Regions from separate parts of the Peribacillus sedimenti genome, predicted to be linked through region 1. Evidence: riboswitches for the same ligand, from Rfam matches in the RefSeq annotation. Region 1 holds a riboswitch; each other region holds the start of a gene.

What was found. Region 1 has a riboswitch for cyclic di-GMP ahead of V1500_RS23260 (LPXTG cell wall anchor domain-containing protein). Riboswitches for the same ligand answer to the same signal wherever they lie in the genome.
Region 2: it holds a riboswitch for cyclic di-GMP, as region 1 does, so the genes downstream of both, V1500_RS06875 (hypothetical protein) here and V1500_RS23260 (LPXTG cell wall anchor domain-containing protein) in region 1, are expected to answer to the same signal.
Region 3: it holds a riboswitch for cyclic di-GMP, as region 1 does, so the genes downstream of both, V1500_RS24680 (amidase) here and V1500_RS23260 (LPXTG cell wall anchor domain-containing protein) in region 1, are expected to answer to the same signal.
Region 4: it holds a riboswitch for cyclic di-GMP, as region 1 does, so the genes downstream of both, V1500_RS22565 (anti-repressor SinI family protein) here and V1500_RS23260 (LPXTG cell wall anchor domain-containing protein) in region 1, are expected to answer to the same signal.

Annotation. Positions count from the first base shown of each region.
Region 1 covers NZ_CP143547.1:4,739,530-4,741,734, forward strand. Annotated here, with positions in the region: gene V1500_RS23260 (LPXTG cell wall anchor domain-containing protein) at 1-1,416, opposite strand, end outside; cyclic di-GMP riboswitch class I at 1,580-1,677, opposite strand; gene V1500_RS23265 (ATP-binding protein) at 1,949-2,205, shown strand, end outside.
Region 2 covers NZ_CP143547.1:1,377,211-1,379,415, reverse strand. Annotated here, with positions in the region: gene V1500_RS06880 (HD domain-containing phosphohydrolase) at 1-410, opposite strand, end outside; gene V1500_RS06875 (hypothetical protein) at 530-1,225, opposite strand; cyclic di-GMP riboswitch class I at 1,295-1,386, opposite strand; gene V1500_RS06870 (Gfo/Idh/MocA family protein) at 1,761-2,205, shown strand, end outside.
Region 3 covers NZ_CP143547.1:5,075,825-5,078,029, reverse strand. Annotated here, with positions in the region: gene V1500_RS24685 (catalase) at 1-563, shown strand, start outside; cyclic di-GMP riboswitch class I at 835-924, shown strand; gene V1500_RS24680 (amidase) at 967-1,839, shown strand; gene nspC (carboxynorspermidine decarboxylase) at 2,175-2,205, opposite strand, start outside.
Region 4 covers NZ_CP143547.1:4,592,380-4,594,584, forward strand. Annotated here, with positions in the region: gene V1500_RS22560 (helix-turn-helix domain-containing protein) at 40-363, shown strand; gene V1500_RS22565 (anti-repressor SinI family protein) at 653-793, opposite strand; cyclic di-GMP riboswitch class I at 821-907, opposite strand; gene V1500_RS22570 (helix-turn-helix domain-containing protein) at 1,296-1,643, opposite strand; gene V1500_RS22575 (anti-repressor SinI family protein) at 2,141-2,205, opposite strand, start outside.

The DNA of each region.
Region 1 (2,205 bases):
AGGATCGGTTCCAGTTCCGGGATCGGTTGGCGGTAAACTTGTTCCAGGGTCAGTTCCTGGATTTGTCGGCGGTAAGCTCGTTCCTGGGTCAGTGCCTGGATTTGTCGGCGGTATGCTCGTTCCAGGATCCGTACCCGGATTTGTCGGTGGTGTGCCTGTTCCTGGGTCAGTGCCCGGATTTGCTGGCGGTGTACATTCACATGGGTCGGTTCCAGTTCCTGGGTCAGCGCTTACATCGCATTCTATTGTAATGACAAGCGTTCCATGCACCAGGCTATAGTGAAACTTATCTGTGTTTGAGAGCGGGAATGTTTTTACTTCCCCATTTATTGTTACCTGTATAGATTGAATTTTGTTAAAATCAACACCGGTCTGCAGGAGAAACTCTAAAACCGCTGTACCAGAATTCAAGTCAATGATTGTTTCATTCTTCAATACCAGCTTAATATTCTGTATAGGTGCTTTGCAGCCATCAAGGATCAGCTTTACTTTGCCAATTATGATGCTCTGTTGATCGTCTGCTGGCGGGATGGCCGGCGGCTCAGTTTCTATCAATCTTGAACACTGCTCGAACCAATAATTGATGGTTCCATTTGCTTCTACACCCACTCGCAGCTCAGCCGGTGTGACGACCAATTCTTTACCCGATAATGTAACAAGCTTGAATGCCTTCACATCGTCTTTTACAAACTCCCCTCCATCCTTCATCTTATATAGAGGAGAACTGCCCGGATTCGATAAAGTGAACCACTTGTCCCCAATCTGTACGGAAACTTCCTTTACTAATTTCGCACATTTTTTAAGATGCAGATGGATTTCGGTAGCTTTGTTCTGATGAGAGCCCTTCTCTGCTTCCCTTGCTTGTTTTTTAGCTTCCCGTTCTGTATGTCTAGCTTGTTCTTCAGCTTCCTGTTTTGCTTGTCTTGCTTTTTCTTTGGCTTCCCGCTCTGCCTGTTTCGCTTTCTGTTTGGCTTCCCATTCTACTTTTCTAGCCTGTTCCTTGATTTCTTGCTCTGTTTGTCTAGATAGCTTCTTTGCTTCTTTCTCTGCTTCCCTGGTTTGTTCTTTTGTTTCCCTTGCTAGTACTTTTGCTTCTTTTTCTAAATCCCGTGCCTGTTCTTTCGCTCCTTTTTGTTCAGATTTTGTTTGTTCTGTGTCATGCTTCTCTATGTCTTGACTTGTTGCTTTTTCTGGATTCGCTTGTGGAGAACTCTCAACTTGCTCTTTCTGTTCCTCAGACCCGGTGACATTTTGTTTATTCGTGGTCGCGTTCAAATCCAGCTCCACTTCCTTCTGTCCATTTTGGCCTGCGCTGTTTTCAGATGCCTTTGCCATCCCTATTGGAAAAACAATACTATAAATCAGTAAGAATGCGATAGATAGCGCATACAACCCTCTAATTCTTGTTTTCTTCAATTCGATACCCCTCCAAAGTAAGTAAGATAAATGATGAATGCATTACCGACCCTCCCTTTACATTTCTTTGCACCACCCCATTTAGGATTGATATTTAATTAAATTAAAGGATAAAATCCTTTAATAAAATCACGACAATAAAAAACGCCACAATTATGCTGATTGTGGCGGTCGGACGATCATAGTTATGAGTATTGCCTGCATAACCTTAGACTCCAGACTTTGCGTCCTATACTTTCGAATAGTTTGCCTTTAACTATGTAAATATATGGTTATATAACTACTTCTTTACAGTAGAGGAAATACCCGGGTTATTGCCTTTATAAACATAAAGCCTCACTTTTTTACAATTTCCATGATAAAAGTAGCAGGCGAAAGTGTCATTAACAGGCAAAATGTGTGTGATGCGGTCGTCCGAACGACCGAAATGTTTGGTATTTCAGAAATATAGACAAATTGCCTTATTTATTTTAGCCTAGAAGGAGAGTAAAACTCAGTACGATTACATGAAAGTATATTAAGGGAGTAAGCCATGGATTTTCAATATGATAAAATACTGCTCCAAATGCTAATGGTTTTATTTCCAATCATCCTTTTCTTAGCACTGGGGGCTGATCGATCTGGAAAACGGGGGAATATTGTTTGGGGGATCGTCTGCGGCTTTACCATGTATTCCAGTATGCTGGTCCCCATTACGATTGACGACGGAATCTTTCTGGATTTACGATTAGTCCCCTGGTTTCTGGCATTTATTTATGGCGGGACATGGATAGGCATCTTTGTCACCAT
Region 2 (2,205 bases), 1.7 Mb from region 1:
TGTTTCAGGGTATATCGGTCTTTTTTCTCAACTTCATCCACTTTATTTTTTAAATCTGTAACACTATCACTTAACTGATAAAAGGTTGGCTCAGTAATTATCCATAAATAAACTACATCTGTTATGGTGGTAAAATGGACAGGATCTTCTAAATTTTTTGCTGAATAATAGTCATTTGGTCCAAGCCTAATTTTTTCGCCATTTAGCTCACAAACCATTTCACCTTGCAAAATATAAAAAAACTCCATTACATTAGGGTTGTCACTGGGATATACATAAAATTCATTATCGTATGCAATAGTTTGTATCATGCATTCGACTCCGTCTCCATGTGCAAGCAAACCAATACTATACAAATCAAAAGAAACTTGTTCTATGAAAGAATTCTTTTTCCCTATGGTAAAAGCCACATGTACCACCTCTAAATTATGGTTGCATAAAAAACGAGCCTACTTTAAAAATAGACTCGTTTTCTCATTACAATCATATAACAAACCATGTATTACCATCAATGGATATTTATTAAAGGCTATCGTGAGAATTTAATGACGCGCACAGGATCAATCCACACCCATCTGTCAGCAAAGCGGACCAATGTCCAGCTGCATTCTGCAATGACTCCTTTTTCAGCAGCCTTTTTAATCGCTTCATTGGACATTTTAAGTGTTTCATTGTAAACAGTAGTAATGACTTTATCAAGATCCTCTGTAAATTGTTTTGTTTTTTCCTGATATTTTAGACTTTTACTATCTAACTTCTCTTTAAGCTTATTTATTTTTTCGTTTATTTTCTTTTCATCCTTATCTTCTTCTGTAACCATCTGGTATGTTGTTGTTTCTATCTCTGCTTCGATAGCTGCCATTTGGCTTTGTATTCTAGATTGCTCTTCTGCCAGCTTTCTATCAATCTCTAAAAGTTTCTCATTTAATTTACTTCTGCTATCTGCATCTCTAGCTTGGTCTAATTCCGCCAAAGTCTTTGCTTTTTCTTCTTTTAATTTAACGACTTTGTCGCCTTCTTCTATCTTACGTACTTCGTATAAGTATTTTCCATGCAGCTCATCAGCCTTTTTTACTGCGTTTTGTATCTTCTCATCAATCTCTCTATTTGTTTTTCCGATCATTTCCAATGCTTTTGAAATATCATCGTCTGTCGATGCAAATGCAGGGGATCCTACACTTAAAAATAATAGAGCTGAAAATAAAATCGCCAATACTTTTTTCATGAAACTACCCCTCTCCTTTAATCATATCGAAATATTAAAAGGCCCTTTTCTTTGCAAAAGGGCCCTTAGGTTTGCAACTGGCTGGCATAGCAAAATGTTCCCTGCTTTAGCCCCTTTAGCTTTGCGTCCATATCCTTTCAGATAGGTTGCCCTTATTGAATATGTAATTTAGTATATTTTTACTATAAAGGGAAAAATGAACCAAGTCTATGTCTACTTTTGTAATATTATGTAAATTATTAAGACTTTTTTAAAAAAATCTATTTATACTGCTGAAAAATGCAGCAAAATAACATAGAAATTTAGGAAAAACTAGTATTTTTGATGCGGTTTATGTAAGAGTGTCTACTCACCCGCCATTTACCACAAGTACTGAACCTAATGCATGGTAAGGGGCACAGTCCAGATTGCTTGAAATCCACTTTCTGCCTGGGTCATAATGAATGTAAATGGAGCGTGCGACCTTTATGTCGCACACCACGTTATCATATCAAGATATTTACACGCATAAACGCTACCAGTGGGGTGATTTAAATTGAAAATAGGAATCATTGGACTCGGGGATATTGCACAAAAGGCGTACCTCCCTGTCCTTTCTGAAAAAGAAGGCATCGAATTGGTCCTGTGCACGAGAAATGCTGAGACTTTGAGCAGATTATCCAAGAAATATAGAACGGAAGAAACTGTCCACAGTGTGAACGAACTGATCAGCAAAAACATTGATGCGGCCTTTGTCAGTACGGCGACAGAAGCACATTTTGAAATAGCTGAGAAATTGCTTCAAAGCGGAATACATATTTACGTAGACAAGCCTATATCAATGAATTATGAGGAAACCGAAAGAATTGTCCAGCTTTCACAAGAGAGTGGCAAGATTGCAATGGTCGGCTTCAATCGAAGGTTTATCCCGAGGGTGGATGAGCTTAAGGAGCATGGGAAAGCGTCCTTGATCCTCATGCAAAAAAACAGATTCGCTGCTC
Region 3 (2,205 bases), 340 kb from region 1:
GTGTAGGAGCGAACTACTTAAAACTGCCTGTCAACGCGCCGAAAGCACCTGTCCGTACGAACCAGCACCGCGGCCAAATGGATATCCGTGACCCGAAAGAGTCCGGAGATAATCCGCATATCAACTATGAGCCATCCACGCTAGGCGGCTATCAGGAAGCAAATAAAGAAGAACGTCCACAGCACCGGCCAACGTATAATGCGGCGGCAATGAGTGCACCAATTGATCGCCCTAATAATTATGGTCAAGCAGGCGAAACGTACCGAAGTTTCGAGGATTGGGAGCGCGATGAATTGATTAAGAATCTGTCCGCGGCACTAGCGGTATGTGATAAAAAAATTCAGGATGCTATGGTGGAACACTTTACACAAGCTGATGAAGAGTATGGCCGTCGTGTAAGGGAAGGCATCGAAATGAAAATGAAAGAAATTGAGGAAATCAACGCAGAAAATCAAATTCCAGGACGGGAAGCAGGGAAATCTAAATATGGACAAAGTTCATTAGCCGCAAACAAAGCAACAGAAGATGCGGCGAAGAAAGGTCACGAAGCTGATCCATATTGAGGAACAAACGGGAAGGCTGTCAAAATTGACAGCCTTTTTTCTGTGTATCATCTTTTCTAAAAACGTCATTTTGATTCCTATTTTAACTATCTTAAGCATATGTGAAAATTATTTATAGAAAAGGATTGCGTTATAAAGGATGGATAGTAACTAGAAGTTAGTATTTATCAACTTGTTATCTTCATTTTTTTGGTATATTTTCATGATTTTATTAAAATTACAATTTTTTAATCCTTAATCAAATAAAATGTTGTATAATATAAAAAAATTATTCTGAAAAAGGCAAACTTCTTCGAAAGGGAAGGACGCAAAGCCGTGAGCCTAAGCACAATTTCTTGTGTATGGCCGTCAGGTTGCCAGGTTCCATTCTGCGAGCCGTGGCTGTCAGAGTGGAGGGCATAAGGTGAAAAAACTAGTAATGGCAGCAGTTTTCTTTTTGTTCTGTTTTGCGGGGAATTTTGGATGGAGCGCTAAAGCCTCGGTACCTGAAACACAGGCTACATGGCTTTGGAACCCTTGGATGATTGTTGATGATGAAGCAGGAACCATTGCATTTCTAGAAGAGAAGAACGTCGATAAGGTCTATTTGCAAATTGACCGTGACATCCCTCTCACTGTTTACCAAAGTTTTATTGAGAAAGCATCTGGCAAAGGAATGATGATTTACGCATTAGACGGTGCGCCCAGCTGGGTGGGTCCCACCGGCTCTACAAGTTTAGATCAATTAATGAATTGGCTGAAGACTTATCAAAATGCAGCTTCTTCTATCCAGAAATTTACAGGTGTCCATTTAGATGTGGAACCTTATTTATATAGCGGCTGGTCAACGAATCAAGCTTCAACCGTAAAAGCCTATCAAACACTAATAATAAAGGCAAAAAACAGTACAGCTTCTTTGTCTCTTCAACTGGAAGCGGACTTGCCATTCTGGTTTGATGAAATTTCCTTTAAAAACACATATGGAAAAGGAAATCTTGCTGAATGGGTTATAGGAAATACGAGCAGCATTACAATCATGGCATATCGGGATTCTGCTCCACTGATCATTGACCTTGTCAAAAATGAAATAGCTTTTGCAGCAAAATATAATAAACAGGCAGTCATAGGTGTGGAAACAGACCAGACTAATGAGGGTGGAATGCTTTCCTTTTTTGAGGAAGGGGAAGCATATATGAATCAGGAGCTGGCCAAAGTAAAAAGTTTTTATGCGGGAACAAGCGGATACGGTGGAGTAGCCGTGCATCATGTAGGCAGCTGGCAGACAATGAAACCGTAACAAGAAGCGACCCGCAGATGCTCATGCACGAACTGCCGTTTTTGTGAAAGCGGATATACTGAACACCAGCAACCCATAGCTGTTAGTGTTTTATAGATATTATAGAAATTGAAAGATGTCTTTGAAACCTAAGCATTAGTTGTGACGCATACTAGAGATTAATATCAAATAGTGCCTGGAATATAGTATAAAAATTCCGAAATATAGTGTTTGTAGGAAGTACTTGAATATACAATTTTCCATAAGAAAAACCAGATTCCTCTTTCAGAATCTGGTTTTTTAACTTTACATGCTGTTGATATTTACAATCAAGGTGTTATGAAATTAACAGTCTTTTAAGCAAGTCTTACCTTAAAATCTTGATAG
Region 4 (2,205 bases), 150 kb from region 1:
ATTAAAAAATTAGAGAAACCACATATGGGATGTGAGAATATGACGATTGGGGACCGAGTTAAACGAATCAGGGAAGAAAGAAAAATATCCATCTCCGAGCTGGCCGAAAAGGCGGGGGTTGCTAAGTCTTATGTGAGTTCACTGGAGCGCAATTTACAAACCAATCCCAGCATCCAGTTTTTAGAAAAGATAGCAGCTGTATTGAAAGTTCCTCTGGATGCCTTGCTATATGATGAAGTCAATACCGAAAACGTCGATGCCGAATGGCTTAAGATTATTCAGGAGGCGATGAATTCCGGCGTTTCAAAAGAACAGTTCCGTGAATTCATTGAGTTTAACAGATGGAGATTGAAAAAGGATTAGAATAAAAACTTGGGAGCACTGGGTTATCTGTGCTCCCTTTTGTTGTGATTCTCTCCGCTGTTGGCCCTCTGTACAATATTTGATGTATGGATAGCAACCCTACAAATTCCAGATTATAATAACGCTAGGTTCAATTGGATTAATATATATTAGAAAAATCGTTCAGATGCTCTTCCTTTAGTATACAGGAACTTCCATTATTAACCACAATTACAAAAAGAAACCCTTCAAAGCAGATAGGATACAGGACTGCTTTTGAAGGGCTTGTTCATAAACATTATCCAGTTTTTCATAGAATCTCCTGACCGCGCGACTTGATTAAAAAGTCCCTGATTTCCTCAATCTTTAATCCAGCGTCCTTCGCTTCAATAATTAACTGCACCCATTCCCGATCCAAATCTAGTTGTTCACAAATTCTAACGAACACCATTCACCCTCCTAAAATACCCATTGTATTTCAGGCAGTCCAGCCGTCATAGTATATACCTACCTTAGACCCGTGACTTTGCGTCCCTAATTTTCAATAGGTTTGCCCTTTTCTGTAAAAATAATCCAAAATTTTCGAACTATAAGGAAATTATAACGAAGAACAAGTATTTACTTTGGAGATTGGTGTCGTAGAATTATAAAAGTTTTCTGTATTTTATTTACAACATGGCCCATATTTCTACAAAAACAAAAAAATACCGAAGGAAATACCCATAAATAGTCAGGTTATTGTCGATATTATAGAGATTATTCTTTCTTTTATACTATTTTTAAAAGTAATATCGAAACAGAATCTTTTAAAAACAGAACAAAGAAACGATAGAGCATTATGTTCATAACCGTTCCTGCTCTCTATGTTTAACAATTCACAAATTTAAGAACAAAAACCCTATGAATGTACTAAATGTGGAATGACCTGTTGCATCAGATTCTGCTAAAGACCGTTATTTTTTACGCTTATCTTCCTTCTGATTTGCTTTTATAATTTCCTCAAGAAACTTTTCATCAATAATGCCAGCTTTTAATCCACTGCATATCAAATCGTTCCAATCTTTAATAACCTTCTTGGGTTCGGTCTCCTGCTTTATACCCTTTGCTGGCAACACAACAAGATCTTGAATGGGGACTTCGAGCACTTTGGCTATTTTTAAAACAACTTCAACGGATGGGTTAGTTTGTATATTTCTCTCCATTTGGCTTAAATAAGATTTTGATATCCCAGTTTTTCTGGCCAAATGTGACAAAGTTAAATTTTTTTCCTTTCTGAGCTCTCTTATTCGTGTCCCCAACATCCCCGCATCCTCCTAATTGCGCTTCCTCCTTTTTGTGTTCATAAAAGACAACTCTGTTCTATTTTAAGAACAAACGAGCCGCACGAGCCCCTCTCCAATTACAATCATCCATTTGTCATTTGACAAGGCATTGTCTGGGTTCATCAATGAACGGGCTTCCTAGTTATTGCACAAACCGGTCTGAAAGTATATTTATATTCCGGGAAAGCCAAACAGGATGTACATCATCCTCTGACATAGCCCGGCCAGTTCAACCTCATTTGTTATACGTACTACCATCAAATTAAGTATAAATATTTTATTTAATGAACAATGTTCTTATTAAAGAACTTTTAATTCGAGTTTAGTATAATTTCCCATTACTTTCAAGAGACTAAAAAGGTTTAAAATCTCCTTAAAAATAAAAAAATCATCGTTTTTCTACACTTTACTCTCTCATTCTCATTCTTTTGTTTTTTTATTGATTTCGACTAAGAGAATAATCTATTAGACTGTAATCAAATCATTCCTAATGTTTCTCTTGGTGATTTTTGATTTTCATCAGTTTTTTGGTTGGAATAAA